Regions from separate parts of the Thioalkalivibrio sp. ALMg3 genome, predicted to be linked through region 2. Evidence: predicted binding sites of a transcription regulator. Region 2 holds the regulator's gene; the other holds the start of a gene.

Region 1 (16,018 bases), on a different contig from region 2:
CCGCCGCGCTGGAAATGGCGACGCTGGGGAGTGCCAAAGCCCTGGGACTCGCGGATCGGATCGGCTCCCTGGAGCCCGGCAAGCAGGCCGATGTGGTCGCAGTAGACCTGCAGGCGCTGGAACTGCAACCGGCGCACGACCCCAGTGCACAGATCGTTTACGCCGCCACCCGCGATGCCGTGCGCGATGTCTACGTGGCCGGACGGCCGTTGCTACGCGACCGCGAACTGCTTACGCTGAACTCGCAGGATCTCCACGCCGAAGCCGAGTACTGGCGCATCCGGGTGCTGGAAACCCAGCAGCCCACTGCCTGACTGCCTGAGCGAGACAGACGCCATGAGCCCCGAACCCCTCTCCCAAACTTCTGCGCACGCAAACGTCGATAGCGCCGAGATCCACAAATTCACCCATCGGGCCCACGAATGGTGGGACCCGAAGGGCCCCTTCGCCACGTTGCACGCGATCAACCCGTTGCGCCTCGAATGGATCGACGGCCAGGCCGATCTCGCCGGCAAGAAGGTGCTGGATGTAGGCTGCGGCGCCGGCATCCTCTCCGAGGCAATGGCGGTTCGCGGCGCTCAGGTCACCGCGCTGGACGCCGGCGCCGAACACCTGGAGGTGGCGCGCGAACATGCGGTGGAGGCAGGGCTTGAGATCCACTACCTGCACACCACCGCCGAGGCGCACGCCGAACGTCACGCCGGCGACTACGACGTGGTGACCTGCCTGGAGATGCTGGAACACGTGCCCGATCCGGATGCCGTCATCGACGCCCTTGCAAAGCTCGTGCGCCCCGGCGGCTGGCTGTTCCTGTCCACCATCAACCGAACTCCGCGCGCCTTTGCCGAGGCCATCGTGGGGGCCGAATACGTGTTGCACATGCTGCCCACCGGCACCCATGAGTACGGCCGCTTCATCCGTCCCTCCGAACTGGGCACCGCCCTGCGCCGCCACGGGTTCGAGGTCACCGCGATGACCGGCCTGACCTATTCGCCCCTGAGCGGGCGTTATCGCCTGGTCGCCCGCACCGACGTGAACTACCTGATGGCCGCCCGCCGCGACGAAGCCGGCCCCGACGAATGACCCACGAACTCGGATCGGTCCTGTTCGACCTCGACGGGACCCTGCTGGACACCGCTCCCGACATGCATGCGGCCCTGGTCACCCTGATGGCCGAACACGACCGTGCGCCGCTGGCGTTCGAGGTCGTGCGTAACTTTGTCTCCCACGGGTCCCGGGCCCTGGTGGATCTCGCCTTCCCGGACGCCGATCCCGCCTTCGCGGAGCATCTCAAGAAGCGCTACCTGGAGATCTACGCCCGCGACCTGTGCCGGACCACCGCCCTGTTTCCCGGACTCGCAGAGCTGCTGGACGCCTGCGAGGCCCGCGGCTGGTCCGTCGGCGTGGTGACCAACAAGCCGGGCTGGCTGACCGATCCACTGCTGGAGGCCCTCGGGCTGCATGCGCGCATGGCAGCCGTCGTCAGCGGCGATACCCTGCCCCAGCGCAAACCCGCCCCGGAACCCATGTGGCTGGCCGCCCGGCAGACTGGCCTGCCGCCGGAACGCCACTGCTACTGGGGCGATGCAGAACGCGACATCGCGGCCGGACGGGCCGCCGGCATGCCCACCCTGATCGCCAACTGGGGCTACATCGACGCCAACCAGCGTCCGGATCAATGGGGCGCCGATGCCGCCCTGGAACAGCCGAACGACTTCTGGGCCTGGTACGCCGACGGAGCCGCCACGGAGCCCGGGCTTGCGCGCTGAATCCGCCCACCCCGGCGCCCCGCACGCCGGAAACAGGGCCTGAGCACCCATGTCGCCCCGTATCCGTTCGGCCTACCGCCACTGTCGCCAGCGTGCCAAGGCGCATTACGAGAACTTCCCCGTGGCCTCCTGGCTGCTGCCCAGTCGCCTGCGCGGCCCCGTGGCGGCGATCTACTGCTTCGCACGCGATGCCGACGACCTGGCCGACGAGGACCCGCGTCCGGTCGCCGAGCGGCGCCAGGCGCTGCTGACGATGCAGGAACGGGTGCAGATCCTGGAAGACCCCGCCGCCGAACACGAACCCGAATGGATTGCCCTTGCCGACGCCCGCGCCCGCTTCGACCTCCCGGCCGCGCCGTTCTCCGACCTGATCGACGCCTTCCTGCAGGATCTGGAACAGACCCGCTATGCGACCTTCGGCGAGGTCATGGACTACTGCCGCCGCTCGGCCAACCCGGTTGGCCGGCTGATGCTGCACCTGAACGGCAACCCGACCGACGAGATGCTGGGGTACTCGGACGCCATCTGCTCGGCGCTGCAGCTGATCAACTTCTACCAGGACCTGCAGCAGGACCTGCAGGAGAACAACCGCATCTACCTGCCGCAGGAAGAGATGGACCAGTACGGCGTGACCGAAGCGATGCTGGCCACCGGGCAGACCACCTTCCAGCTACGCAACCTGATGCAGTTTCAATACGCCCGCGCCGACCGGCTGCTGCGCGCCGGGGCGCCGCTGGGCGGCCTGCTGCGCGGGCGCATGGGGCTGGAGATCCGGGCGATCATCAACGGCGGGGCGCGCATCCTATGGCGGCTGCGCCAGCAGGACGACGTCTTTGCCCGCCCGCGCCTGCGTACCCGCGACGCCTGGATCATCCTGAGCCACAGCCTTCGGCCGCGCCGCCGAAGACCGTAGGGATCGAGCCGCCGAGAACCCCTGGTTAAGCTGAGAGCTTAAAAGGCATCAAGCGGCAATGCCCTCGACCGTAAGGTGCTGGAGGTCAGTTCGTTCGCTAGCGTGCTCAAAGGTAATGGCGCAAACACCACCACTGGCATCGACATCCAGGGTAGTGTTCTCGTCAAGCGAGCGGGTTTCGGCCACGCTATCGCCTCGGAATTCGATATAAAGCGTATCCGTATCCCCGAAGTACTGGAGTTTCATGGCTGGAACCCTCGATCGAAAAAGGCGTTGTGAACGGTTTCTCCATCCGGCAGCAGAACAACGCGAAGGTAGCGTCCTTCAGCCTCCTCGACACGAGCCCATCTGCGGATACGCCCATCGCCTTGGACTTCTTCGCACAACGGTTGGTCGATTGCACTACTGATCCAGTGATCCCGGATCATTCGCCGATCCGGCCTCTCGCGTACAGTCTCGAAGTAACGTGTCGTCTTCACCGGAACGTCCCTGTTACCGGTTGCTATTGTTCAAAGCTTCCGCCGAGAACGGATCGCCGTCAAGCCGCTCACACTACCTTGCTGTAGCGCTGCGCGCTCTCCGTCTTCAGGTAGGCGTCGAAGGCCATGGCGACGTTGCGCAGCAGCAACCGCCCGCGCGGCAGGATTTCCAGGCGCCCCGCGCCGATCCGTACCAGTCCATCGGCCTCCATGCCCTGCAGCCGCTCCAGTGCATCCCCAAGGACCTCGCCGAACACGATCCCGTGGCGCGCCTCGATCGCGGCGAAATCGATGCGCGAGTGGCACATGAGTTCGGTAATCACGTCCCGGCGCAGCCGATCGTCGGCACTCAGTTCGAGTCCGCGAAAGACCGGCAGGCGCCCGGCATCCAGCCGCGCGTAATAGGCATCCAGTTCGCGCAGGTTCTGGCTGTAGGTGGCGCCCACCTTGCCGATAGCCGTCGGCCCCAGTGCCACCAGGTCGTACTCCGCCCGTGTGGAGTAGCCCTGGAAATTGCGCTGCAGCGTCCCGGCGCGCTGGGCCGTGGCCAGTTCGTCGTCCGGCAGGGCAAAGTGGTCCATGCCGATGTATACATAGCCGGCATCGGTCAGGCGAGCGATGGTGGTCTCGAGGATCGCCAGCTTCTCCGCGGCGTCCGGCAGGTCGGCCTCGCGGATCTGGCGCTGAGTCTTGAACATCTGCGGCAGGTGCGCGTAGTTGTAGATCGCCAGGCGCTCCGGGCGCAGCTCCAGCGCGCGTTCCAGGGTGGCGGTATAGGTCTCCACCGTCTGCAAGGGAAGGCCGTAGATCAGGTCCAGGTTGGTAGATTCGAAGCCGTTGGCCCGCGCCTTCTCCACCGCCTGCGCGGTCACCTCGAACGGCTGGATGCGGTTCACCGCCCGCTGCACGTTCGGGTCGAAATCCTGCACCCCGAGGCTGATCCGGTTAAAACCCAGCTCGCCCAGCAGCGGGATGGTCCCGGGCCGCACCGCGCGCGGATCAATCTCGATGGAGAACTCGCGGGCATCGCTTTCGTCCAGGCGGAAGTGCCTCGCCAGCGTCGCCATCACCCGGCGCAGATCGTCATCGCCAAGATAGGTCGGCGTGCCGCCCCCGAAGTGCAGCTGCCCGACAGTGCGTTCCCGATCGAACAGCTCGCCCTGCAATTCGGCCTCGCGCTCCAGATACTGCAGGTAGCGCTGGGCGCGCTGGTAATTTCCGGTGATGACCTTGTTGCAGGCGCAGTAGAAGCACACCGTGTCGCAGAACGGGACATGCACGTACAGCGACAGGGGGCGCGCCGGATCGGCCCCGTTGGTCGCCTGCGCCGCCTCGGCATAGGCGCGGTCGTCGAAGCCCTCGTGAAACTGTGGCGCGGTGGGATACGACGTGTACCGCGGCCCACTCACGTCGTAGCGGCGCAGGATTTCGGGATCAAACACCAGGCGTTGTTCCATTGGGAGCTCCACAGCCGTCGCCGCGCACTCGCGACCTTGGTTCTGCAGACTACGGCCGCACGCCAGGCCCGAGCTTGATACAGGTCAACAATCCGCCTTCGGCGCCCTCTCCCGCCCCCTGTGCTGCCTGTGCTAGCCTTCTCCTCCCTGTTCGACACCCGCCACGCGAGAGCGCATGTCCCCCGACGAGTATTGCGAGGAGAAGGCCGCGCAAAGCGGCTCCAGCTTCTACTACGCGTTCCGCTTTCTGGAACCGGATCGCCGTCGCGCCATCACGGCGCTGTACGCCTTCTGCCGGGAAGTCGACGACATCGTCGACGAGGTGAGCGAGGAGAGCATTGCGCGCACCAAGCTCGACTGGTGGCGCCAGGAGATCGAGCGCCTGTTCGCCGGCGAACCCCGCCACCCCATCACCCAGGCACTGCAGCCGCATATCGCCGCCTTTGACCTCGGGCGCGAGTATTTCGACGAGATCATCGACGGCATGCAGATGGATCTCGACTACGACAGCTATCCGGACTTCACCACGCTGTCACTGTACTGCTACCGCGCGGCCAGCGTCGTGGGCATCCTGTCCGCTCACATCTTCGGCTACACCGATCGGCGCACTCTCAAGTACGCCCACGACCTCGGCATGGCGTTGCAGCTCACCAACATCCTGCGCGACGTGCACGAGGACGCCATGCGCGGCCGCGTGTACATCCCCATGGACGAGCTCAGCAAGCACGGGGTCAAGCCGGAGGAATTCCAGATCAACATCACCGACGACCGCCACCGCGCCCTGTTCGCGGAGCAGGCGGAACGGGCACAACGCTACTACGAACGCGCCGAGGAACACCTCCCGGACGCCGACCGCTACGCCCAGCGCCCGGGCCTGATCATGGCGGCCATCTACCGCACCCTGCTCGACGAGATCGCGGACGATGGCTATCGCGTGCTGGAACACCGCGTACGCCTGACCCCGATCCGCAAGCTGTGGATCGCGTGGCGCACCGCGCGCCGCCTGAAGCGCGAACAACGCCGCCGCGCGGCCTGATGCCATGACCTCCAGCTCCCCCCCGGCCCCGGCGGTCGTGGTCGGCGCGGGCTGGGCCGGCCTGACCGCTGCGCTGGCGCTTGCTCGCGCCGGGCAATCCGTGCACCTGATCGAGGCCGGCAAGACCCCCGGTGGCCGTGCCCGCAACCTCGACCTGGACGGCACCCCGCTCGACAACGGCCAGCACATCCTGGTCGGGGCCTGCCAGCAGACCCTGCAGCAGATCCGTTCGGTCGGCATCAACCCCGAGCAGGCGTTTCAGGCCCTGCCCTTCGGCCTGCGCATGTTCGAGCCCACCGGCCGGCCGCAGGACCCGGCGTTCCAGCTGGAACCACGTTCGCCCCGGTTGCCCGCCCTGGCCGCCGCGCTTTACCGGGCGCTTGCGAAGCACTCCCTTGGTACACGCCTGCGTGCCCTGTCCGGCGCCGCCGCCATGTTGCACCGGCCCCTGCGCGACGATCTCCCCGTCCTCGACTGGCTGCGCCAGCGCCGTCAGCCCGACGCCCTCATTCGCAGCCTGTGGGACCCGTTGTGCCTGGCGGTGATGAACACCCCGCCCCGAACCGCCTCGGCCCGCATATTCCAGAACGTCCTGCGCCTGGCACTCAACCATGGCCCGGAAGCCGCGCGCCTTCTCGTCCCCGCGCGGCCACTCGGCGAGCTGTTCCCGGAACCGGCTGTACAGGAACTCCGGGAGCGTGGCGCCAGAGTGGATCTGGGCCGCCGCATCACCGCCATTGAGCGCAGCACGACTCACGACGCCGCCCCCTTCCGCCTGCGCGACCGCCAGGGCGTGGCGAGCCCGGCGCGCGGCGTGATCATGGCGACCCCTCCAGCCGCCGCCGCTGCCCTGCTGCCACACGAAACCGGCTGGGAGGCCACGCACCAGGGCCTGAATGCCATGGGCGCCCGCAGCATCTGCACGGTCTACCTGCGCTATGCGCGGCGCCTTGATGATCTTCCGCCACTACAGGGGCTGCTGGACCAGCATGGCCAATGGCTGATCGCGCGGCATGTCGCCGGGGCACCACACTGGCTGGCGGTCGTGATCTCGGCGGCCGACGACCTCGAACCGTTGACGGCGGATGCGCGATGGCGCACCGTCGCCCGCTCCCTGGCCCAAACCTTCCCCGAACTGGGCGAACCCGAGACCGGCCACAGCATTTGCGAACGCCGCGCGACGCTGGACGCGCAAGCCGGTCTGGATGCACGTCGCCCGCCGGCCCGCACGCCCTGGCCGGGGTGTTATCTGGCCGGGGATTACCTGACGCCTGCACTGCCGTCCACGCTCGAAGCGGCCGTACAATCTGGACTAGAATCGGCGCACCTGTACCTGGAGGACCATCCTTGACCGATCTCGATATTCCCCGCCTGCTCGCCTACCGCCCGGAACCCGGCGCCTTCGATGAACGCGTGATCCTGGTCACCGGGGCCGCCGACGGCATCGGCCGCGCGGTTGCCGAGGCCTGTGCCGCGGCCGGCGCGATCGTGGTCCTGCTGGACAAGGACCTGAAGGGCCTCGAAGCGGTCTATGACCGGATCGAACAGGCCGGTCACCCGCAGCCCGCGATCTACCCACTGAATCTCGAAGGCGCGACGGTCAAGGACTATGGTGACCTGGCGGAGAACATCCGCGACTCCCTCGGCCGCCTCGACGGGTTGGTACTGAACGCGGGCTGGGCCGGCGCCCTGATGCCGATGAAGAACTACGACCCGGAGCTGTGGTTCAAGGTCATCAACAGTAACCTGCACGGCCCGTTCTTCCTCACGCAGGCCGTCCTGCCGCTGCTGGAGGCCAGTCCCACCGGGAGCCTGGTCGTGTCCACTCAGAACGCCCGCAAGGCCTTCTGGGGCGCCTTCGGCATGGCCAAGGCAGCCCAGGACGGCCTGATCGACATCCTGTCGCACGAGCATCGCAACGAACCGCGCTTCCTGCACGTGAACGGTATCGACACCGGCCCGGTGCGCACCCGCTTCCGCGCCGGCCATTATCCCGGGGAAAACCCCGACCTCCTGCCCGAGCCCGAGGCCGTGGTCGGCCCCTATCTGTACTTCCTGGACCCCGGCGACCGCACCACCACCGGTCTGAACATCAGTCTGGAAGGCCAGGTCCCGGTGCCCGACGCGGCGTCCTGAACCGCAGCGGCGTCAGGCGCGCGGTCGTTTTCCGGCCGGGCGCCCTTTGCGCACCTTCCCACCACCCGCGCGCGGCTTGCCGCCCTTGGGCGCGGCAGAGCGTGCCCCGGCCTTGCCCGCTGGCGCTGGCTTGCCACCGGGACGCGCCGCAGCCTCGACGCCGTTGTGCTGCGTCTGGAAGGTCTGGCCGCGCTTTTTCAGCGCCTTGCCGCCTCGGGTGATGCGCCCGCCGGTGGACGGACGTGCCGCACCCTGACCGGTCCCGGCCGGCTGCCAGGTCGGCACCAGCTGATGCTTGCCATTGCCGATCAGGTCCGCACGCCCCATGCGTTGCAGGGCATCGCGCAGTAGCGGCCAGTTGTTCGGATCGTGATAGCGCAGGAACGCCTTGTGCAGACGCCGCGCGCGCGCCCCGCGAGGCACCGGGACGCGTTCGCTGGTCGTGCGCCGGATGCCGCGCAGCGGGTCGCGCCCGGAATGCCACATGGCGGTGGCCAGGGCCATGGGACTGGGCAGAAATGCCTGCACCTGATCCGCGCGAAAGTCGTTGCGCTTGAGCCAGAGCGCGAGCTGCAGCATGTCCTGGTCGGTGGTGCCGGGATGCGCGGCGATGAAATACGGGATCAGGTACTGCTCCTTCCCGGCCGCCTTCGAGTATTTCTCGAACATGGCCTTGAACCGGTCATAGGTCCCCATGCCCGGCTTCATCATGCGCGAAAGCGGTCCGGTTTCCGTATGTTCCGGCGCAATCTTCAGGTAACCCCCCACGTGATGGGTCACCAGTTCCTTCACATACTCCGGTGACTCGATCGCCAGGTCGTAGCGCAGCCCGGAGGCGATCAGTATCTTCTTGATGCCCGGCAGCGCCCGTGCCTTGCGGTACAGGCGAATGAGCGGCGCGTGGTCGGTGTCCAGGTTGCTGCAGATGCCCGGGTACACGCAGGACAGTCGCCGGCAGCTCTGCTCGATCTTCGGGTCCTTGCAGGCCAGGCGGTACATGTTGGCGGTCGGGCCGCCCAGATCCGAGATCACGCCGGTGAACCCGTCCACCTTGTCGCGGATCTCCTCGATCTCGCGCAGCACGCTGTCCTCGGAGCGGCTCTGGATGATCCGCCCTTCGTGTTCGGTGATGGAACAGAACGTACAGCCGCCGAAGCAGCCACGCATGATGTTCACCGAGAAGCGGATCATCTCCCAGGCCGGGATGCGCGCATCCCCGTAGGAGGGATGCGGGGCCCGCGCGTAGGGCAGATCGAACACCGCATCCATCTCGGGGGTCGACAGCGGGATCGGCGGCGGGTTGAGCCAGACCTCCTTGTCCCCGTGGCGCTGCACGATCGCGCGGGCATTCCCCGGGTTGGTCTCCAGGTGCAGCACCCGCGAGGCATGCGCGTAGAGCACCGCATCGCCCTTCACCTGCTCGAAGGCCGGAATACGGATCACCGTTTGCTCGCGCGGGGTGCCGCGCGGGATATCCCGGTGAAAACGCACGACCTTCGCGCCCGCCTCCGCTTCTGCCGCCTGCGCATCCTGTGCCTCGGCATCGGCGCAGGTCTCGGGCGAGACCATGGCGTAGGGGTCGGGGTTGGCATCCACCGGTCCGGGAGTATCGACCTCGCTGGAATCCAGCTCCACGTAGCCGGCCGGCACCGCGTCCCGCAGCAGGGCCGTCCCGCGCAGGTCCGTGATCTCGCGCGGGTGCTCGCCCGCAGCGACGCGATGGGCGAGCTCTACCAGGGCGCGCTCGGCATTGCCGAACAGCAGGATGTCGGCGCGCGAATCCAGCAATACGGAGCGGCGCACCTTGTCCTGCCAGTAGTCGTAGTGCGCGATACGCCGCAGGCTGGCCTCGATCCCGCCGGCCACGACCGGCACATCCTTGTAGGCCTCGCGGGCGCGCTGGGCGTACACGATCACCGCGCGGTCCGGGCGCTTGCCGTGCACGTCACCCGGGGTATAGGCATCGTTGGAGCGGATCTTCCGCTCCGCGGTGTAGTGGTTGACCATCGAGTCCATGTTCCCGGCGGTCACGCCGAAGAACAGGTTCGGCCGCCCCAGGGCCCGGAACGGCTCGGCCGAGGTCCAGTCCGGCTGCGCCAGAATGCCCACGCGGAACCCCTGGGCCTCCAGCAGCCGGCCGATGATCGCCATGCCGAAGCTCGGGTGGTCCACATAGGCATCGCCGGTCACCAGCACGATGTCGCAGCTGTCCCAGCCGAGATCGTCCATTTCCTCGCGCGTGGTTGGCAGAAACGGCGCCGTGCCAAAGCGCTTGGCCCAGTAGGGCTTGCGGGCGAACAGGGAATCGGGTGCTGCGGACATGACCAGGCTTCTTCCGGCGGACGCCGGCAACAGGAAATGCGCGCATTACACGCCGGGGGCGCCCCAAGATCAACAGGGCACGCCCGCGGGCGGGACTTCGCAGTGGGTAACCGGGCCGCCGGAAACGGCCCGGCTCGCGTCAGTAGCGCTCGATGAAGAGATCGATCGCAGGACTCAGCGCGCCGCGCCAGCGCTGCGCCAGGGACTCGTCCCAGCGCGGATCCACCTCGCGGGCCGTCTCCACCATGCAGTTCAGCCACACCCCGTACAGCTCCGGCGCGACCGGTACGCGGCCATGGCGGCTATGCACCTCGGCCATCTTCTCCATGGTCGGGGCCACGAAGCTCTCGCCCTCGGCGTAACTGATCGCAGTGGAGATTGCCTGCCCGAGGGCCCGCTTCTGCTGCGACCAGTTGGTGGTCGTGAACGCCTGCGCCACCCGCTCGTCGGCGGCGAGAAAGCGTTCGTAGAAGCGATCCACGAAGTTGCCGGCCCGCCGACAACGCCCGTAGCTCTGGTGGACATCGGAGTAGCTCATCAAAACCCCCATTCCCGAAAAAGCGCGATTCTACCGGGATTGCTCCGAGGCGGGCTAATCCAGATCCCCCCGGGAGCAGGAACACATCGGGGTTACCCGGCTCCAGAGGACGGCCATCAACGTCCCTCGAGAACCCCTGCGTACTGGATACCGGCGAGACGTGCGAGATCGCGATCGAACGTGGTCAGATCATTCGGCCCGAAGTCCTCCAGACCGGAATGCCCACAGGCCCGCGCCAGTACTTTCATCAACTCGGTGGAACCATTCAGGAAGCGCTCCAGCCGCTCGCTCCCCTCCTGCGGGTCCAGCCGGCTGCGCAGTTTCGGATCCTGGGTCGCTACACCACTGGGGCACTGATTGGTATGGCACATCCGCGCGCTCACGCAGCCCACGGCCTGGATCGCCGAATTGGCGAGGGCAATCCCGTCCGCACCGAGGGCCAGGGCCTTCACGAAGTCCGCGGGCGTGCGCAGCCCACCGGTAACCAGCAGCGTCACCCGTCCAGTGGCGCCGTTGGCATCGAGAAAGCGCCGCGCCCGTGCCAGCGCCGGGATGGTAGGCACGCTGATGTGATCGCGCAGCAGGGCCGGCGCGGCGCCCGTGCCGCCGCCTCGGCCATCCAGGATCAGGTAGTCGGCGCCAGCCTCCAGGGCAAAGGCCAGGTCCGCCTCGATGTGGTTGGCCGACAGCTTGAATCCGACCGGCACCCCACCGGTCTTCTCGCGCACCGCGTCGGCAAACCGGCGGAAATCGTCCGGGCTTTGCAGATCGGCATTGGTAGCGGGTGAATGGGCATCCTGCCCCGCCTCGATCCCACGCACCCGCGCAATCTCGTCACTTACCTTGCTGCCCGGAAGAATCCCACCCACCCCGGTCTTCGCGGCTTGCCCGGCCTTGAAGTGAAACGCCTGAATCTGGTCCAGCACCTCGTCCGAATAGCCAAACTGCGCCGGTCCCAACTCGAACAGGTAGCGCGAATTCTCTGCCTGCTCGGCGTCCAGCATGCCCCCCTCGCCGGAGCAGATACCGGTCCCGGCCCGCTCTGCCCCGCGCGCCAGGGCGATCTTTGCCTCGCGCGAAAGCGCACCAAAGCTCATGTCCGACACCAGCAGCGGAATCGCCAGTTCCAGCGGGCGCTTCGCCTCGGGCCCGATCACCAGCGAGGTGCCCACGTCGGCATCTTCGTCGAGCGGGCGTGTGGCCAGTTGCGCCGCCAGGAGCTGCAGCCCGTCCCACGCGGGCAACCGATCGCGCGGGACACCCATGGCCACCGTTGTGCCATGGCGGCCCACACCCTCCAAGCCATCGCGTGCTAGGGCGTGAATCCACTCGACATGCGGTTCGACCTCGCTGTTACGGGGGCTCGGGGCCTGATCGCCCTGATCCGATGCCTCGGAATCCCCTTCCGCCGCGCTCGCGGGCTGACCCACCGCGTCCTGATCGAACTGCGCATGCGTCCCGTCGCAGTACGGCAGATTGCCGGACTGCTTGCACTGACACAGGTACGCCTCGCCGTCCTCTTCCGCCGTGAAAATCAGCGGCTCGATACCTGTGCCCTCGTGCGAGCCGTCGCAGAATGGCTGATCCTTCGAGCGCCCGCAGCGACAGAACGCGTACTCCTCGCACTTTGTCAGTTCCACTCCCCGGGGTTCCACTGCGGCGATAATCGGTTCAGCCATCGGATGCTCCTTGCGCTCGAATTGAATCGTCCTCATCTGTGACAGTGAAAGTCGCACAAATTTCCGAATCCCCGCCGGCGCCGTATGATGACGTCGTCGCATCCAGCCCAGGGGGCCCCATGAGCACCGCCGACCACCGCCATACCCGCCGCGATTACACCCACGCCGAACTTCGCCGCAGCGACCTGCACGAAAACCCGCTCGGCCTGCTGAATGACTGGCTCGAGGCCGCCCGTGAAGCCGGCAACCCGGACCCCACCGCCATGATCCTGGCCACCGCCGGCGCCGACGGCCAGCCCTCCGCTCGCACCGTTCTGCTCAAGCACGTCGATCCCGAGGGCCTGGCCTGGTACACCGACTCGCGCAGCCGCAAGGGCCAGGACCTGAGCGAAAACCCGCAGGCCGCCCTATTGTTCTACTGGCCCGAGACCGAGCGCCAGATCCGGGTCGAAGGCCCGGTCACCGCCCTCCCGGGCGAACTGGCCGATACCTACTTCCACCAGCGCCCGCGCGGCAGCCAGATTGCCGCGGCGGCCTCGACCCAAAGCCACCCGGTCGCCGGCCGCGACGAACTCGAGCAGCGTGTGCGTTCGCTGGAGCAGCAATACCCGGAGGGCGACATTCCGCGCGATCCCGCCTGGATCGGCTACCGCCTGCAGCCCGAACTGTTCGAATTCTGGCAGGGCCGTCCCAATCGGCTGCACGACCGGTTCCAATACCATCGCGTGGGCAGCGACTGGGAGGTCACCCGCCTGATGCCCTAGAGAGACGCTGATCCGCGCTTCCCCGGCCCGGCTACCGCTCGGCCAACCGAATCTGCTAGGATTCGCTCCGTCGTGGCGGTTCGACCCCGCGCGGCAAGAAGATTCGGAGAGGTGCCGGAGTGGTCGAACGGGGCGGTCTCGAAAACCGTTGTACTCTCGCGAGTACCGAGGGTTCGAATCCCTCCCTCTCCGCCAAACACTAGCAAAGGGGCCCGAGCGGCCCCTTTCGCATGTCTGGCCTCTTCGGTTTCGGGATTCGAACCCGAGGAATCGAAAATGACGGTTCGACTGGCAGCGCGCAGCGATGCCAGAACGTCGCCGCAGGCGACGACCCGAAGGGCGAGGCGCGAAGTGCCGAGTAATCCCTCCCTCTCCGCCAGATCCAAGCACAGGGCCCCGAGTGGCCCCTTTTGCATGGTTAGCCCAGACGCGCGGGGATTCGAATCAGAGAAATCGGAAACGATGGTTCGACCGGTGGCGCGCACGCGACACCGGAACGCCGCAGCAAAGCGAAAGCGGCCAGCCGCGCTGGCCGTAATCCCTCCCGCTCCGCCAGATTCCGCAAGCGCCTCTCATGTCACATGCGACCGTCTCACAGGCACAAAAAAAGCGGCCCGGTTTCCCGAGGCCGCTTTCTTGTTATTCAAAGCTGGTGGGCGGTACTAGGTTCGAACTAGTGACCCCTGCCGTGTGAAGGCAGTGCTCTACCGCTGAGCTAACCGCCCGGAGCGCGGACAAGATTAGGGTTCAAGCGAGCGAACGTCAAGCGTTGCATGCCGAATATCCCGCTCCCATCGAGCCCTTCGCCGGGAGACCCGGCACCGCCCCCCGGTTGCCAGCCCGCCGCCCTTGCCAGACAATGCCCAGCCTCGGAGAGGTGGCAGAGTGGTCGATTGCACCGGTCTTGAAAACCGGCAGGGGTGAAAGCCCCTCGAGGGTTCGAATCCCTCCCTCTCCGCCAACTTTCAGCTAAGGGCCCAAAGCGGCTCCTTTCGCATTTCCAGACCCAGCGTTCCGCGATTCGAACCCGAGATTCCAGAAAGCGGGTTCGACCGGTGGCGCAACGCGACACCGGAACGCCGTAGCAACGCGAAGGCGACCCGAAGGGCGGCCAGCGGGGCTGGCCGTAATCCCTCCCTCTCCGCCATTTCCAGCCTCCCGGCCGCAGTCATCTCCCGGCTCCGCCAGACGAATCCCCTTCGCAGCTTCCTCGCAATACATAGCCGATATGGTATGTGTCATATAGAACAAGTTAGATAGAAGAAAATGGACTGACCGCCTATAATCTGGCGCTACTTTCGCGACTGCGCCCGTGCATCCGACCGGGCCCAGCACCGGCTGCCAGTATTGTGACGACGGCCCTGGCAAGCCCCGGCCCGGACTGCCCTTGGGCCCATTGCATCGGTTCCGGCCGTCGTCAACCCTCACGAACTGGCCAAGCGAGCGACCCGATGAATTCGATTCTGCTGCGAGTGTTCCCCTTCCTCAGCTGGCGCCCGACGAAGCAAACCCTCAACGCGGACCTCATCGCCGGGATCTCGGTCGCCCTGGTCCTGATCCCGCAGTCCATGGCCTATGCCCAGCTGGCCGGGCTGCCGCCGGTGTACGGGCTTTACGCCTCCCTGCTGCCCGTCATGGTCGCCGCGCTGTGGGGTTCATCGAACCAGCTCGCCACCGGCCCGGTCGCCGTGGTCTCGCTGCTTACCGCCTCGGCGCTGATACCGCTGGCCGCCGAGGGCTCTTCCGAATTTGTCATGCTGGCCATTGCCCTGGCATTCATCGTGGGCCTGGTCCAGTTGATGCTGGGGTTGTTCAAGCTTGGCGCGCTGGTCAGCTTTATCTCGCATCCGGTCATCGTCGGCTTCACCAATGCCGCGGCCATCATCATCGCCCTGTCGCAGCTGAACAAGATCCTCGGCGTCCCGATTGATACCAGCGGCCACTTCATGCTGGGTCTCTGGGGCGTGATGACGGAACTGGGCAGCGTCCACTGGCCCACGCTGGCGTTCGGCGTCGGCGCCATTGGCCTGATGGTGCTGATGAAACGGTTCGTGCCGAAGATCCCGGGGGTACTTGTCGCCGTGGTCGTGGCGATCCTGGTGAGCTGGGCAATCGGCTACGAGCAGAAGGCCGAGACGTCCCTTCAGCAGATCGCCCCGGCCCAGGTTCTGACTCTCGCGCAGTCCATCGAGAGCGATGGCAGGCGCCTCGCCGATCTCGACGAGCAGATCCGTCGGCTGGAAGCAGAGCTCCAGGAACAGGAAGGCGCCGAGGCCGTGCGCCTGCGCCACGAGGCCGACCAGCTGCGTCTGCAGCGCGATGAACTGCGCCCCGAACTTGCCGGCATGCGCGAGGAGATCCGCGACATCACGCTGCGTCGCGTCCCCGGCGAGAACGATCAGCCTGCGCGGTTCATTGCAGACGATCACCTGACTGATGCCGAACGTGCACGCGCCGATCGCGCCGCATGGCGTATCGAACGGGTCGGTGAAGATACCGTGCATCTGAATGGCGGCGGCGCCGTGGTGGGCAATGTGCCCCAGGGCCTCCCCGGGTTCTCGATCCCGGATATCACCTTCGGCACCTTCACCACGCTGCTGACCACCGCCTTCGTCATCGCGCTGGTGGGCTTCACCGAGGCCATCGCGATCGCCAAGGCCATGGCAGCACGGACCGGCCAGCGCCTGGACCCCAGCAAGGAGTTGATGGGTCAGGGTCTGGCGAACATCGCCGGCGGCTTCACCCAGGGCTACCCGGTCAGCGGCTCGTTCTCGCGATCAGCGGTCAACCTGAACTCCGGCGCCAAGACCGGCCTCTCCTCGGTCTTTACTGCGGTACTCATCGGCCTGGCCCTGCTGTTCCTGACGCCGCTGATCTATCACCTGCCACAGGCGGTCCTCGCTGCGATCATCATGATGGCGGTTG
Region 2 (16,018 bases):
GATGGCGTCGTCATGGACCGCGAAGCCCATCATCGGGCCGCCCATCACCAGGCGGTCCACGCCCTCGGCATAGCCACCGGCGGCGGCGATCACATCGGCGAACGGGGTCCCCAGCAGGGCCTCGACATTGCGCGGATGCTGCACGCCCGGCCCGGTGACGGTGACGATGCGCGACAATAGCGGGCGACCCTGGATCACCGCATCGCAGACCGCCTTGAAGGTACCCGGGTTGTTGCAGATCATCCCGATATCCGCCGGCAGGCCGCCGCTGGGGACCTCCTGGCCGGTGAGGACCTTGATCAGCTGGCGCTCGCCGCCAGTGGGATAGATGGATGGCACCGAGACCAACTGGACCCGCTCGCGCAGTTCGCCGGGGAGAGTCTCGGTCAGTGCCCGCATGGCCTCCGGCATGTTGTCTTCCACCGCGAACAGTACGCGCTCCACACCCAGCAGGTGGGCGACGATGCGGATGCCCTCGAATACCGCCTCGGGGGCGCTGCGCAGCAGCGAGTCGTCGGCGCTGATGTAGGGTTCGCACTCGGCCCCGTTCACGATCAGCGTGTGGATGCGCTGGCCGGCGCGCGGATTGAGCTTGACCGCGGTAGGAAAGGCCGCCCCGCCCAGTCCGACGATCCCGGCATCGCGAATGCGTTGGCGCAGCTTGCGCGGGTCGCGGGTGTCCCAGTCCAGCCAGGGCTCCATGCGGGTTTCGCCCCAGTCGTCGCGGCCATCGCTTTGGATGGTCATGCAGGGGGCGCTGAGGCCCGAAGGGTGGGGTACCGCGTGGTCGGCGATCTCCACCACCTCGCCGGAGGTGGGGGCATGCACGTGGGCTGCGATATAGCCCTTGGACTGGCCAATCCGCTGGCCCTTGGTCACTCGGTCCCCGACCGCCACGCAGGGCTCCGCCGCCTCGCCGATATGCTGGCCCAGGGGGACGATCAGCCGGGACGGCACGCCCATCACCAGCACCGGGTCGCGGGTGCTGGCGTCGGTCTCTTCGGCCAGTTTCAGGCCCCCATGGAAGCGATGCAGCTGCATAAGCGTATTCTAACGGTTCGCGGGCATCCGGCTCAGCCGGACTGCCGCGAACCGTCCGCGATGACGTGGATGGGCCGTTCGATCGGCGAAGGGTTCGGCTCCGACCAGCGCCATTCGGTGATGTCAGTGCCGACCGGGACCATGGTGATGCAGTCCACCGGGCAGGGCTCGATGCACAGCTCGCAGCCGGTGCATTCTTCCTCGATCACGGTGTGCATCTGCTTGGCAGCCCCGAGGATCGCGTCCACCGGGCAGGCCTGGATGCACAGGGTGCAGCCGATGCAGATGTTCTCGTCGATGATGGCGACGGCCTTCTCCTGCTCTTCTTCCTCCAGCGGTGTGGGCTCGCGGTCGAGCAGGTCCGCCAGGGCACGCACGGTCGCCTGGCCGCCGGGCGGACAGCGGTTGATGTCCGCCTCGCCCGCGGCGATGGCCTCGGCGTACGGGCGGCAGCCGGGATACGAGCACTGGCCGCACTGGGTCTGCGGCAGCAGGGCATCGATCTGATCGACGACTGGGTCCGCCTCCACGCGAAAGCGCTGCGCGGCGAAGCCCAGAATCACCCCGAATACGGCGGCCAGGCCGCCGATCGCGAGGATGGCGTACAGCACGCTCACAGCCGAACCAGCCCGGAGAAGCCCATGAACCCCAGCGACATCAGCCCGGCGGTGATCATGGCGATCGCGCTGCCGCGGAACATCACCGGCACGTCGGCCACCGCGATCCGCTCGCGGATGGCGGAGAACAGGATCAGGACCAGCGAGAAACCGACCGCGGCGCCGAAGCCGTACAGGGCCGACTCGACGAAGTTGTGCGCCTCCTGGACGTTCAGCAGGGCGACGCCCAGCACCGCGCAATTGGTGGTGATCAGAGGCAGGAAGATGCCCAGCACGTTGTACAGCAGGGGCGAGGTCTTGCGCACCACCAGCTCGGTGAACTGCACCACGGCGGCGATGACCAGGATGAAGGCGATGGTGCGCAGGTACTCCAGCCCGAGCGGGAGCAGCAGGTACTCGTTGATCACGTAGGAGCTGACCGCGGACAACGTCAGCACGAAGGTCGTGGCCAGGCCCATGCCGGTGGCCGTCTCGACCTTGCGTGAGACCCCCATGAACGGGCACAGGCCCAGAAACTTCACCAGTACGAAGTTGTTCACGAGGATCGTACTGATGAGTATCAGGACGTATTCCACGTTAAATCCGAGTCGTCAGGTCAACAATACAGTATCCGGGAGTGGTACAGCGTACTCAACCCCGAGGGCTTCGTGGGTACCCGCTTTCTGCGGGTTGACCCCGTCTTTGGGCGGCTTCCAGGTGTGCGGCGGACAACCTTCTTGTCAGCGGTCCTGAGTAAGAGACTAGCCGCCCTGCGCGCCCGCGGGCATGAGCGAGGTCAAGGACCGTACCGGATGCGCGTCCTGCGCATTCGGGTCGGCCTCGGGCCGGGCGGTCATTAGCCAGGCCTGGTGCGCGCAATCGAGCTCGTCGCCACGCGCGGACAGGACCAGCACCGTCTCGGGCGTGCGGCCGATCTCTTCCGCCAGACGGCGGTAACTGCCGGCATCCCGCCGGCCCCCGATCCGGGTATCGAACAGCCCGTCCAGGCACTCTTCCACTTCCGGGTGCGGGCTGTGGCGCAGCCAGTCGCGCTGCACCGGGGCCGGGGTTGCGCCGAAACTGTAGAGGGCGACGCCGGCCGCGTGCAGGCGCACCAGGGCTTCGGCTGTGGCCGCGTCCAGTTGCGGCTGCAGCGCACCGGCCTCCAGCGCGTCCGCCCAGACCATGCCCTGCAGTTGGCGCACCGGGGTAATGTCCTGACCGCCGCGAATCCAGGCGCGGATCTGGGCGAGCAGGCCATCCGCGTCCAGCTCGCGCCCGGAGTAGGCGAGGATATCCGCCAGGGTGCGCTGTACCGCGGTGGACTCCGCGTGACGCTCGAGGAAGCCGGGCAGCGCCTCTTGGGCATGTGGCTCCAGCGTCTCGCGCAGCACGCCGGATGGGGCAAGGATCCCTTCGAAGGCCAGGATGATGGCCTGAGGCGCCGAATGCGCGGCAGAGGCGGCCATTACACGACGAGCTGGCGGGCCAGCGTCTCGCATTCGAACATGAACTCGAAGGCTTCGGTTCGCTGCATCGCCAGTTCTACGGTCTGACCCCAGGTGTAGAGGCCGTGCCCGTTGATCAGATACCCGGCGAGCTCCGGATTGCGCGTCATGGCGGCGTCGACCTGGGCGGCCAGCTGCTGCATGTCCGGGTGATTGGCAAACACCGGGATCTGGAGGCCGCGCGAGGGGTGTTCGCAACCCGGGAGTTCGCGCAGGGCCTCGTAGTCGCGCAGCAGCAGCGTCCCGGCGACCTGGCGCGAAAGCACCGTGCCGTGGACGCTGTGCGTGTGCAGCACGGCCCCCAGCTTGGGGTCGTGGCGGTACATGATGATGTGCAGGAAGGTCTCGGGGCCGGGGTCTCCGCTGCCGGAGATCAGGTGGCCTTCCAGATCGACGACCATGAAGTCGTGCGCATCCAGCAGATCCTTGCCGCGCCCGGGAGCGGTAATGACAATGTGCTGGTCATCCAGGCGCGCGGAGAAGTGCCCGGTGCGCGCGGGGAGCCAGCCGCGTTCCGCGAGCTCGCGTCCGGCGTCGGCCAGCAGGCGGATCTGTGCTTTGAATTCGGGGCTTTGTTCCATGCGTCCGGGGACCGAGAAAAGAGCGGCAGCTTACGCGAGCAACGGGCGCAAATCCATGGGCCGCGGGTGTTCTGCGTAAATCGCGCCGCCGGGGGCGGGCACTACTTGACGCGCATGCCGGGCCGGGCGCCGTCATCCGGATTCAGGATGTACAGCTCCGAGCCGCCCGGGCCGGCGGCCAGCACCATGCCCTCGGAGACGCCGAAGCGCATCTTGCGCGGGGCCAGGTTGGCGACCATCACGGTATGCCGACCGATCAAGTCCTCCGGCGCGTAGGCGGACTTGATGCCGGCGAATACCTGGCGCGTCTCGTCGCCGATGTCCAGGGTCAGCTTCAGCAGCTTGTCCGCGCCCTCGACGTGTTCGGCGTTGGCGATGCGCGCGATGCGCAGATCCACCTGGGCGAAGGTGTCGAAGTCGATGGTCGCGGCGATCGGATCCACGGTCGCCTCCGGGGCGGCGTTGTCGGTGGCGCTGGATGCCTCGGTCGCGGCCAGGGTGGCCTTCGACGCCTCCAGCAGCTTGTCGATGGTCTCCGCTTCGATGCGGGTCATCAGCGGCTTGAACTTCTGGATGCTGCGTCCGACCAGCGGCTCGCGGCTGGCCCAGCGGGTGTCTTCCAGGTTCAGGAACTCGGCGGCGTCGGCGGCGAGCTTTGGCAGCACCGGGGCGAGATAGACGATCAGGATCCGGAACAGGTCCAGCCCCTGGGTGTTGATCGCCTGGACCTCTGCCTCGCGGCCCTCCTGCTTCGCCAGGACCCAGGGTTGGACCTCGTCGATGTACTGGTTGGCCTGGTCGGCCAGGGCCATGATGCGGCGCATCGCCTGGGCGAATTCGCGCTTCTCGAACGCCTCGGCAATCACCTCGCCCTCGGCAACGAAGGCCTCGTGAAGGTCGGGCCGCGGGAGTTCCGCGGCCAGTTCGCCGTTGGAGCGCTTGTTGATGAAACCGGCGCAACGGCTGGCGATGTTGACCACCTTGCCGACCAGGTCCGAGTTCACGCGCTGTACGAAGTCTTCGAAATTCAGGTCCAGGTCGTCGACGCTGTCGCCTAGCTTGGCGGCCAGGTAGTAGCGCAGGGATTCCGGGTTCAGGTGCTCCAGGTAGTCGCGGGCGCGAATGAAGGTGCCGCGCGACTTGGACATCTTCTGCCCGTTGACGGTCAGGAAGCCGTGGCAGAACACCGCCGAGGGGGTGCGATAGCCTGCACCGTGCAGCATGGCCGGCCAGAACAGGGTGTGGAAGTAGGCGATGTCCTTGCCGATGAAGTGATACAGCTCGGCGTCGGAGTCCGCCCCCCACCAGGCGTCGAAGTCCAGCCCCTGCTGCGCGGCGTAGGCGCGAAAGCTCGCCATGTAGCCAATCGGTGCGTCGAGCCAGACGTAGAAGTACTTGCCCGGCGCATCGGGGATCTCGAAGCCGAAGTAGGGTTTGTCGCGGGAGATGTCCCAGTCACTGAGACCGGTGTCGAACCACTCGTCCAGTTTGTTGCGGATCGCGTCCTGCAGGCGTCCGGAGCGGGTCCATTCGCGCAGGAAGGCCTCGAAGTCGCCGAGCTTGAAGAAGTAGTGCTCGGAGGCGCGCGACTGCGGGCGCGCACCGCTGATCGCGGAGACCGGGTCCTTCAGGTCCAGCGGGCTGTAGGTCGCGCCGCAGGCCTCGCAGGAATCGCCGTACTGTTCCGCGGCGCCGCATTTGGGGCAGGTGCCCTTGATGAAGCGATCGGGCAGGAACATCCCGGCCTCGGGGTCATAGGCCTGGTCGATGGTTCGGGTCTCGATATGTCCGGCATCGCGCAGCGCGGTGTAGATCTGCCCGGCCAGCTCGCGGTTCTCGTCCGAATGGGTGGAGTGGTAGTGGTCGAACCCGATGCGGAATTCGGCGAAGTCGGCCTCGTGCTCCTGGCGCACGCGGGCGATCAGTTCTTCCGGCTCGATGCCCTCGGCGCGTGCCTTGAGCATGATCGGCGTGCCGTGGGCGTCGTCCGCGCAGACATAGATGACCTCGTGGCCGCGCGCGCGCTGGAAGCGCACCCAGATATCGGTCTGGATGTACTCCACCAGGTGGCCCAGGTGGATCGGGCCGTTGGCGTAGGGCAGGGCGCTGGTGACGAGGATCTTGCGCGGGGTATCGGTCATTGCTTGGCTCGTTTGGGTGGCACCGGGCGCGGGTGCAGGGGCGCTATTGTCGGGTTTGGATCGCGGGTTGTCGAGGCGTGCCAAGGGCTCCGGCATGTTGTCCACAGAAGTTGTGGATAACTCTGTGGGCAACCCGGTGGAATCGGTCGCCAGGCCTTGCCACACAAGGCCGCATGACAAATTGGTTAAAAAACGACCAACACATAAGAAGGTAGGGAAAACAGTATCTTGAAGAACAATGGTGCAGCGACTTAGATGCTTGTTCGCCTATCTTGGCCGATGTTCCCTATCTTCAGGCCCTTTGTGCATAAAACCGTCGCAAGGGCCTTGACACCTGCCTTGATTCGCGCCCGGGGGCTTCGGAAAGGACGGGTGGCTCGTGGTGCCATTGGCGTCGTGCACCGAGGCCAGTAGAATCGCGCGATCACTCCCAACATCGGATGCCACGTACCCATGGCCGAACTCGCGCGAGAGCAGATCGAAAACGCCCTGAAGACCGTTCAGGACAAGTACCTCGAGCAGGACCTGGTCGCCGCCGGCGAGGTCCGGGACATTCGCGTGGACGGTGCCCGTGCCGCGATCGATATCCAGATGGGGTATTCCGCTGCTGGGTACCACGACGAGCTGCGCGCCGCCATCCAGGGTGCACTGGCGGGTGTGGCCGGGCTCGAGTCCTCCGAGGTCACCATCAGCACGAAGGTCACGACCCACGCGGTGCAGAAGAGCCTGAAGCCAATGGCGGGGATCAAGAACATCATCGCCGTGGCTTCCGGCAAGGGCGGGGTGGGCAAGTCCACGACCGCGGTCAACCTGGCGCTGGCCCTGGTCGCCGAGGGCGCGCAGGTCGGTATCCTGGATGCCGACATCTATGGCCCCAGCCAGCCGCGCATGCTGGGGATCAAGGACAAGCCGGAATCCAAGGACGGCAAGAGCATGGAGCCGCTGGAGCGCCACGGCGTGCAGGCGATGTCCATTGGTTTCCTGATCGACGAGGACACGCCAATGATCTGGCGTGGCCCGATGGTTACCCAGGCGCTGGAGCAGCTCCTGAACGAGACCAACTGGAAGGAGCTGGACTACCTGATCATCGACCTGCCGCCGGGCACCGGTGACATCCAGCTCACCCTGTCGCAGAAGATCCCGGTCTCCGGTTCGGTGATCGTGACCACGCCGCAGGACATCGCGTTGCTGGATGCGCGCAAGGGCCTGCGCATGTTCGAGAAGGTCGAGGTGCCGGTGCTCGGCATCATCGAGAACATGAGCATCCACATCTGCTCGAAGTGCGGCCACGAGGAATACATCTTCGGCCAGGGCGGCGCCGAGGGCATGGCGGAGGAATACGGCGTGGATCTGCTGGGCGCACTGCCGCTGGACATCCGCATCCGCGAGCAGGCGGACGGTGGCGAACCCACCGTGGTCGCCGACCCGGAGGGCCGCATCACGGAGATCTACCGCGAGATCGCACGGCGCACGGGTGCCAAGCTGGCCGAGCAGTCCAAGGACTACAGCAGCAAATTCCCCAACATCGTGATCCAGGACAACTGATCCGGTGCGCCACCAGGGACAGGCCCAATGAGCATCAAGGCGGACCGCTGGATTCGGGAGATGGCCGAGACGAAGGGCATGATCGAGCCCTTCGAGCCCGGCCAGATCCGCTACCGCGACGAGCAGCGGATCGTGTCCTACGGGACCTCGAGCTACGGCTATGACGTGCGGTGCTCCGATCACTTCAAGATCTTCACCAACATCAACTCCAGCATTGTCGACCCCAAGGGCTTCGACGAGGGCAGTTTCGTGGACGTGCAGTCGGACTGCTGCATTATCCCGCCGAACTCCTTTGCCCTGGCGCATACGGTCGAGTACTTCCGCATCCCGCGCGATGTGCTGACCATCTGTCTGGGCAAGTCGACCTACGCGCGCTGCGGCATCATCGTGAACGTGACCCCACTGGAGCCCGAGTGGGAGGGCCACGTGACGCTGGAGTTCTCCAACACCACGCCGCTGCCCGCCAAGATCTACGCCAACGAGGGCGTGGCGCAGATGCTGTTCCTGCAGTCCGACGAGGTCTGCGAGACCTCCTACAAGGACCGCGGTGGCAAATACCAGGGCCAGCGCGGCGTCACGCTCCCGCGCACCTGACCCAACCCTTCAAGTACGGAGTAGGCCCGCCATGCGTATCGTGATCGCGCTGGGCGGCAACGCCCTGCTGCAACGCGGCGAGACCCCCTCGGCCGAGGCCCAGCAGCACAACGCCCAGCGTGCGGCGGCAGCCATCGCGGCCGTGGCGCGCGAGCACGAGGTGGTCGTCACCCACGGCAACGGGCCCCAGGTGGGGTTGCTCGCCAATCAGGCGGAATGCGATCGCATCGCCTGGCCGCTGGATGTGGTCGGGGCCGAGAGCCACGGCATGATCGGCTACATCCTGGCGCGGGAGCTGCATAACGCGCTGGGCCATGACCGGGTGGCAAGCTTGCTCACCCAGACCGAGGTCGACCCGAACGACCCCGCCTTCGACCACCCGGAAAAGTTCATTGGCCCGACCTGGGACGCGGCCCGCGCCCGCGCGCTGGCCGACGAGCGCGGCTGGGACGTGGCACCAGACGGCGAGGGCTGGCGGCGGGTGGTGGCGTCGCCGGAGCCGCAACGCCTGCTGGGTATGGAGGCCGTCCGCAGTCTCGTGGATGGCGGGTCGGTGGCGATCTGTGCCGGGGGCGGCGGCGTACCGGTCGCGCGTGACGGCGACGGGCGTCTATACGGCATCGAGGCCGTGGTGGACAAGGACCTGACGGCCGCGCGCCTGGCCGCGCATGTCGGGGCGGACTGGTTGTTGATGCTGACCGATGTCGACGGCGTCTACATGGACTGGGGCACACCGGACGCCCGGCGCCTGAAGGCGCTTCTGGTTACGGCCGTGGAGCCGGCGGCGTACCCGGGCGGTTCCATGGGGCCGAAGATGGAGGCTGCACGGCGCGCTGCCCAGGGCGGCATTCGGGTCGGGATCGGTTCGCTGGAGGACGCCGCGGCTATCCTGGCCGGGCAGGCGGGGACCCGGATCCTGCCGGTGGGCGCCGCCTGAAGCCCTTGCCGGAACCCCCGCCTGTTACACTCGATGTTGCACGCCCGCCGCAGAGTTTGCAGGCTTCGAGTACACATGGATCAAGAGTGAAGATGATGCGAGAGATTCAGCGAGCCGCCCCCCTGGTGATCGGTCTGACGGCCGTGGGTCTGCTGGCGCTAGGCTGCGGCAGCGGCGAGCCGGAGGAGTCGGCCGGCCCCGCCCAGGGCCTGGAGCAGGGCGGCATCACGCCGCAGGACATGTCCAGTGACGAGGCGCGGCGCCCGCAGCAAAGCGGCATGCCCGCCGCGGACGTGAAGCGCGCAACCGACTGATTGGATCGTTGGCCTGCGGGGATTCCCCTGCGGTCACCACATGAGGTCGTCGGGTACCACGTAGTCCTTGTATGGGTCGTCCGGGGCAGGTTCCGATCCGGTTTCGTCCTCGGCGGGGATGACCAGTGGCCATTCCGGATCGCGCTCGCGGATGCGGTCGGCGGTCTCGCGTGGGATGACCCGGAACCCCTTTTCCGGGCGCACATCCAGGCCGGCAAGCGCGGCGCGGCCGTCGGCCAGGCGCTTTTGCAGGTCGGCGGTCACCGGGAGGTGGCGGATCTGCCCGCCCTGCTGGAAGTGATAATCCAGCGCGGCATCGCCGGTGGGAATCGGCGCCAGGTGGGTGCTGACCAGTTCGCGGATTTGCGCGTGGCGGGCCCGGCGTTCGGCACGTTCCTGCTGTTCGCGGTTCTTCTGTCGCGAACGCTCGGCCTGCTCGGCCTTGCGCGCCTCGGCCACGCCCGGGTCCGGACCCGTGTTGCGGTCCTTCTTCTTCTTCGCGTTCCCTTTCTGGGCCTTGTGCTTTTGCGACTTGGCCTGGCGAACCTGTTTTTCGTCGACCAGCCCCGTTTTCAGGAGCTGACTGCGCAGATCATCCGACATGAATCCTGCCGTGTTCGGTCAATGTGCGGGGAGCATAGCCGGAATGCGCCCTTGCGTGCAGCACGCGCTGTTCAGGCGGCCATGAACTCGCGCAATCCGTCGCGGATCTCGGCGTCCGGCAGATCGGGGAACAGGGTGCGCAATCGACGCTGGGGGTCGATGGCGAATGCGGGGGTGGTCTGCGGCGCCAGGCGCCGGGCCTCCGCGAGCAGTTGCAGGCCGGCGAGCCGCTCGCTTTGAAGCTCCAGTGCCAGCACCGCGCGGTAAAGCGCGTTGCGCTCGGGGGTGTGGAGCCGCCGGCGCAGTGCGCGGAGGCGTTCGGTGGAGGATGACTGCCAGCGCCGGGCCGTTTGCCGCAGTACGCGCCATTGCGAGGGTCCGAGGGGCTGCGGGTACCACAGGGCAAACAACGCGAGCATCACGTCCACGCCAAATTCGTCCTGCCAGCGCATCAGACGTTCGCGGGCGGTGGGATCGACCCACAGGGCGTCGGCGAATGCCCAGAAGGCGTCGAAGTCCGTGGCCGGCTCCGGGGTGTCCCCGGCTTCAGGCACTGCTCGCGGCGGAGGTGAAGGTGACCCCGGCCGTGTTGCGCAGGCCGTCGGGCTGGAGGATCTCCAGGTCCCGGGTGTGCAGGTTGATTACGCCCTGGTTGCGCAGCTGAGTAAACAGCCGGCTGATGGTTTCCTGGGTCAGGCCCAGGTGGTTGGCGATGTCTGCCCGTGACATGGGCAGGTAGAACCGCTCGGGGGACAGGCCGCGGGCGCGATGACGCTCCGACAGGGCGATCAGGAAGGTCGCCAGACGCTGCTCCGCGGTACGTTGGCCGAGCAAGGCGTGCAGGCTTTCGTCCTGGGCCAGCTCCTGGCTCATCACGCTCATCATGTGCTGGCGGAAGGTCGGCAGGCGGCCGGCGAGGTCGTCGACATGGCCGTAGGGCACGGCGCAGACGCTGGTGGACTCCAGTGCAATGGCACTGACCGGGTGCTTGCCGGAGTGGATCGCGTCCAGCCCCAGGAGGTCGCCGGCCAGCGCGAAGCCGGTGATCTGTTCGGTCCCGTCATCGGAGATCAGCACCGTTTTCAGTGCCCCGGTGCGGACCGCGTACAGCGCTTCGAACTTGGTCCCCATGGTGAACAGGGGCGCACCCTTGGCGATCGGCCGGCGTTGCTGGACGATTTGGTCGAGTTGCCAGAGTTCATCCTGGGGCAGGCCCATGGGCAGGCAAAGCTGGCGCAGGGTGCAGTGCTGGCAGGCTTGGGTGGGTCGTAGCGTCATGGGTGCAGGGTAGCCGTTTTTTCGACGTTGGGGAAAGCGATCTTCGGGGTATGCCATCGGGGATGGGAATGCGGTACTGTCCCCATGAGTTGTAGGCGATTACAGAAGGGTTTGCCGTCGGTCAGCCGGGCCGCACATCGAGATGGCTCGGTGTCTTCTCCCTCCGGCGGCTGCGTGGACAATGCGAGACATCGGTTATTAGACTGAGTCTAGAGTCTGCGGCACGGTCACGTTCGGCGTTACGCGTGGGGGCTGAGAGACCCGACCGCTAGAACAAGGACAGGGGTAGAGATGATCGAGCGGTTACTGGAGCAGTACATACGCTACGGGACCTTCGTGCTGCGGCATCCGGATGGCCGTGAGCAGCGTTTCGGGAACGGCGCGCCGGAAATCACCATGCAGGTGCATGACAAGGCGGCGTTACGCAAGATTGGGCGCGACCCGGGCTTCCAGCTGGGCGAGACCTACATGGACGGCCTGTGGTCGCCCGGCCCCGAGGGCCTGCAGGTGTTCCTCGACGTGGCCATGCGCAACTTCGCGCCGATGTTCAAGCAGCGGGTCAACCCTGCAGTGCGCATGCTGCGGGCCCTGATCGAGCAGGGCAACAAGGTGGCGCGCTGTTACCAGAACATCGCCCATCACTACGACGTCGATGAGTGGCTTTATCGTCAGTTCCTGGACGAGGGCATGTTCTACAGCTGCGCCTATTTCGAGCGCCCGGATATGACGCTGGAAGAGGCGCAGCAGGCCAAGTGCGCGATGCTGCGGAAGAAGTTGATGCTGGAGCCGGGCATGCGGGTGCTCGACATCGGTTGCGGCTGGGGCGGTCTGGCCTTCCATCTCGCCGAGCATGCCGGTGTCCATGTGGATGGCGTGACGCTGTCGAAGGAGCAGTTGCGGGTTGCCCGTGACGAGGCCAAGCGTCGGGGGCTCGAGGATCGGGTGCGGTTCCTCTATCAGGACTACCGCGAACACGACGACCAGTACGACCGCATCGTCAGCGTCGGCATGTTCGAGCATGTGGGCACGCCCAACTACGAGACGTTCTTCCGGCGCGTGCATGATCTGCTGAAGCCGGAAGGCATCGCGGTGCTGCACACCATCGGGCGCCAGGAGCCGCCTGGCACCTCCAACCCGTGGTTGAGCAAGTACATCTTTCCGGGCGGGTATACGCCGGCCCTGTCCGAGGTGATGGGCGCGCTGGAGCCCACGCCGCTGTACACCACCGATATCGAGTTCTGGCGCCTGCATTACGCCGAGACGCTGGCCGAGTGGTATCGCCGCTTCCAGAAGGTGCGGGCCGAGGCCGTCGAACGCTTCGATGAGCGTTTCTGCCGCATGTGGGAGTTCTACCTGGCCAGCTGTGAGGCCACCTTCCGCTGGTGGGATCAGGTGGTCTTCCACGTGCAGATGGCCAAGCAGCAGGATGCGGTGCCGTTGACCCGCGATTACCTCTATCGTGACGATGCCCCCGAAGTGATCTCCACACCGCCCGGGAAGGCCCGGGCACAGCCCAGCGACGCCGCCTGAAGGCGAGGGGAGCGATCCGGGGCCGATCCCGAAAGTACTGCAAAACTCGGGCGAACCGAACGCGCATTCCCTACACTAGTGGTCACGTTGCGGCCATGCCGGCGGTAACCACCCATTCCGGAGCAGGGGCGCGTGTTCGGTCGCTTTCGTAAACGCAGGGAGGCACAGGGCCAGGAAAGCCCGCAGGCCGGCGGACCGTCACAGGAACACGTCCTGATCGAGGCGGCCGGGCGCAGCCGCATTACCGAGGTGGCCGCCACCGCGCGGCGTGTTCCCTGGTCGCTGAACTTCCTGCAGTTGCTGTGGGCCGCCGGGCCAGTCACGTTCCTGGCAATGCAGGGCGGCTACTTCCTCGGTTTCGGCCACGCCGCCCCGGCACAGAACTTCATCTTCTTTGCCGTTTACACCCTGCTGTTCGGGGTCATCGGCCTGGTCGCGCGTTTCGTTGCGGACGCCACACGGGGCAAGCGCCAGGAGCGCTCGCGCGATCAGCTGCGCAACACCATCGACTTGCTGCCGGATCTGCTGTTCGTCACCCGCGACCTGGCGATGGGCGAGATGACCCCGGACATGCGCCGGCGCAAGGCAGCCCAAGTCCTGCTGCACGAAGTGGATATCGCCCCCGAGGCCGTGGCGGTCGCGGTGCGCGAGATGACCGGCGATGCCAGCCTGGCGGCTGCCGCGGAGCAGATCGAGATTTATCGTCGCCTGGGGCTGCGCTCGCGCGTCGCGGATCTGGTGGATGCGACCGAGGACTCCCGGCTCGCGGCCCTGGAGAAGCTGCATCACGAGGCGCCGGAGGTTGCGGATCTCCTGCGCGACCGCTTGCGGGGCGTGGCGCCAACCCAGGAGGACGGTGTGCGCCGGGTGGATCAGTTCCTGGATCGACTGTTCTCCGCCGCGGACGCCGATGACCTGGCGCGCTGCACCCTCGATGACGTACAAGCGATCTTTGTCCTCGCCTTCGAGTTGGTGAACGGACGCCAGATCAAGCGGCTGAGCTTCGAATGGTCGGGGGGCTGGCAGCTCGGGGCTGCCTTGGACCGCCTCGAATCCCAGGGCAACCGCTTCCGTGTGGCTCAGGCCGGGGTGGTCAGCCGCCTGCGCTCCCTCGGCATCCTGCTATCCCAGCACGAGGCGTCGGGCCTGGATCCACAGGCCCTGCGCGAGCCGATCGTCAGTCTGGGTCGTCAGGTGCTGGAGGCGCTGCAGCGACTGGAGGATCTCGAACCTCCGGAAAATTCCGCGGATGGGCAGCTCCTCGGTCTTGCGCTGCGCCGAGTCGAGGACCTGCGTGAGGCGCGCGACCACCTGATGCAGTCGCAAAGCCGGTACACCAACGCGGTAGAACGCTGGGAGGCCCTGCGTCGGGCGCAGGTGGAGAAGCGGGGTGAGAAGCGCTGGTTCAAACGCAGCGTGCGCGGCATCCGGGTGAGCGAGGAGCTGATCGAACTGACCGACGACCAGAAGCTGAAACTGGCCAGCCACTTCTGCTCTTTCCTCAAGGAACTCAAGATCGAGCGCGAGGGTGACCTGTTTTACTTTGGCGGCTCGGCGCTGGATGCGGAGACCGCCAAGCGGATCGGGATCCAGCTCGCCTTGATCATGGAGCCGCTGGTGGATCTTACGAATCCCAGTATCCAGCGCGCGATCTATGCCAACCCCGCGGCCTATCTGGGCGGGCTCTACGTGGGCATGAGCGCGGATGCCAAGGCAGGCCTGGGCTCGGCGATGGTGCGCAAGGTCCGGCAGGATCTCGGGCGCATGGCCGAGTGGCTGGCGCTGCGCCTCACGCGCATCTACAACCTGCCACTGAGTGACTCCATGCGCGATTTTCTGGTCAGCCACTATGGGGCCAATCGCGAGCGCCTGGAGATGCTGGCGACCCATACCGGGGACGAGTCGCACCCAGTGGCGCTGCGTGCCGAGCGCTCGCCCGAGTTCGACGCCATGCTGCAGGACAAGGCTTGGGGTCTGCTGCTCAAGCGCGGGACCCGCTACCTGTACGCGGAGGAACGGCGCCGCCGCTGATCGGCATCGATATGCGAGCCTGCTAGCGTCACTCGGGATCGCGTGGTGGGTGGGTTCGCGGCTGGTAATTTTGCGCCCAACTGTGTAGGGTTCGCTGCGTTCCTCGGTGCCCGACCAAGCGCTGCTTGGCGGGTTAAACGGGAAGATCGGTGAGTCTCCGGCGGGCTGCAAGGCCTCGGGACGAGTCCGACGCTGCCCCCGCAACGGTGATCGAGCGAGAGACCGTCTGTCGGTTTCTGATGGTCGCGGCCAGTGCCACTGAACACGATGTTCGGGAAGGCGCCGCATCGGACGCTCGTCAGCCCGGAGACCGGCCAGGGAATGATCGCGCGGCATGCGGCGGGCATGCGAGGCGGATGATCGTGCCGGGCCGTTCGCCGGTCCTGGCCGATCCCCCTCGTGTCTGTCTCCCCCTGTCTGCGCGATCCCGACGAATCAACGGCGTGCGGGCGGCTCGCCGGGAGACAACAAAAAATGAAACGCACAGCACTTTCCGCGGCCATCCTTCTGGCCACTACTCCCGTTCTGGCGGACACGCCGGATACCAACGAAGCGCAGACCCTGGAGACCGTCCAGGTCACCGCTTCGCGCATCGCACAGACGGTAGACCAGACCCTCGCGGCGGTGACCATCATCGACCGTGAAGAGATCGAGCGCCTGCAGCCCCAGCAGTTCACCGATCTTCTGGAAGGGCGAGCCGGCATCGAGACCTCCCAAACCAGCGCCTTCGGGAAGACCACTTCCGTCTTCACCCGGGGGTCGAGCTCTGGGCACACCCTGTTGCTGGTCGATGGAGTTCGAATGGGTTCTGCGACGGGTGGCGGGGCAAGTTGGCAGTTCCTGCCGCCGGAGGAGATCGAGCGCGTGGAGATCGTGCGCGGACCGCGCACCAGTATCTACGGTTCCGACGCGATCGGAGGGGTTGTGCAAGTCTTCACCCGTGAAGGCCGCAAGGGGCCGCCGAAGGTTAGTGCATTTTTCGGTGGCGGTAGTTTCAATACGTGGGAGGTCGGCGTTGGCGTAGCGGGTGGTACCGAAAACACGAACTACAGCTTCTCGGTCAGCCACTTCGATACCGACGGCATCAACGTCCAAGACGGTGTGGGCGATGAAGACCGCGATGGCTATGACAACACCTCGCTTGCCACCAAGGTCTCGCACCGGCTCGATAATGGAGTCGAGGTTTTCGGTAATGTGCTGTATTCAGAGGGTAGAACCGAAATAGACGGCACTGAAGATGAAACCGATTTTCGGCATGCCGCCCTTCGTGGTGGCTTGCGAGTGCCTGTAACCCCTTTTTGGGATACCGAATTCAGTGT

Evidence for each region. The regulator FNR, encoded in region 2, switches genes on or off when oxygen is low (the NO sensors DNR and NnrR bind a similar motif). The targets are predictions, from matches to a motif close to TTGATNTANATCAA.
Region 1: hemN (oxygen-independent coproporphyrinogen III oxidase) is a predicted target of FNR. The motif match lies at 4,693-4,706, and genes of this name have one in related genera.

The regions. Positions count from the first base shown of each region.
Region 1 is NZ_KB906220.1:307,268-323,285, forward strand. It holds gene F622_RS0103570 (TRZ/ATZ family hydrolase) at 1-314, shown strand, start outside; gene ubiG (bifunctional 2-polyprenyl-6-hydroxyphenol methylase/3-demethylubiquinol 3-O-methyltransferase UbiG) at 337-1,083, shown strand; gene gph (phosphoglycolate phosphatase) at 1,080-1,769, shown strand; gene hpnC (squalene synthase HpnC) at 1,819-2,682, shown strand; gene F622_RS0103590 (DUF2283 domain-containing protein) at 2,731-2,928, opposite strand; gene hemN (oxygen-independent coproporphyrinogen III oxidase) at 3,230-4,618, opposite strand; gene hpnD (presqualene diphosphate synthase HpnD) at 4,794-5,654, shown strand; gene hpnE (hydroxysqualene dehydroxylase HpnE) at 5,659-7,005, shown strand; gene F622_RS0103610 (SDR family NAD(P)-dependent oxidoreductase) at 7,002-7,790, shown strand; gene F622_RS0103615 (YgiQ family radical SAM protein) at 7,803-10,112, opposite strand; gene F622_RS0103620 (globin) at 10,252-10,650, opposite strand; gene F622_RS0103625 (glutamate synthase-related protein) at 10,767-12,329, opposite strand; gene pdxH (pyridoxamine 5'-phosphate oxidase) at 12,449-13,093, shown strand; tRNA gene F622_RS0103635 (tRNA-Ser) at 13,199-13,288, shown strand; RNA gene F622_RS13660 (RtT sRNA) at 13,342-13,472, shown strand; tRNA gene F622_RS0103640 (tRNA-Val) at 13,744-13,818, opposite strand; tRNA gene F622_RS0103645 (tRNA-Ser) at 13,965-14,054, shown strand; gene F622_RS0103650 (SulP family inorganic anion transporter) at 14,545-16,018, shown strand, end outside.
Region 2 is NZ_KB906221.1:81,909-97,926, reverse strand. It holds gene rsxC (electron transport complex subunit RsxC) at 1-1,041, opposite strand, end outside; gene rsxB (electron transport complex subunit RsxB) at 1,074-1,658, opposite strand; gene rsxA (electron transport complex subunit RsxA) at 1,655-2,233, opposite strand; gene F622_RS0104300 (hypothetical protein) at 2,399-3,106, opposite strand; gene mtnB (methylthioribulose 1-phosphate dehydratase) at 3,106-3,726, opposite strand; gene metG (methionine--tRNA ligase) at 3,828-5,867, opposite strand; gene apbC (iron-sulfur cluster carrier protein ApbC) at 6,321-7,412, shown strand; gene dcd (dCTP deaminase) at 7,440-8,006, shown strand; gene F622_RS0104275 (carbamate kinase) at 8,038-8,943, shown strand; gene F622_RS0104270 (hypothetical protein) at 9,039-9,257, shown strand; gene F622_RS0104265 (DUF2058 domain-containing protein) at 9,291-9,860, opposite strand; gene F622_RS0104260 (DUF2390 domain-containing protein) at 9,932-10,414, opposite strand; gene fnr (fumarate/nitrate reduction transcriptional regulator Fnr) at 10,407-11,138, opposite strand; gene F622_RS0104250 (cyclopropane-fatty-acyl-phospholipid synthase family protein) at 11,430-12,668, shown strand; gene F622_RS0104245 (hypothetical protein) at 12,801-14,699, shown strand; cobalamin riboswitch at 14,787-15,033, shown strand; gene F622_RS0104240 (TonB-dependent receptor domain-containing protein) at 15,174-16,018, shown strand, end outside.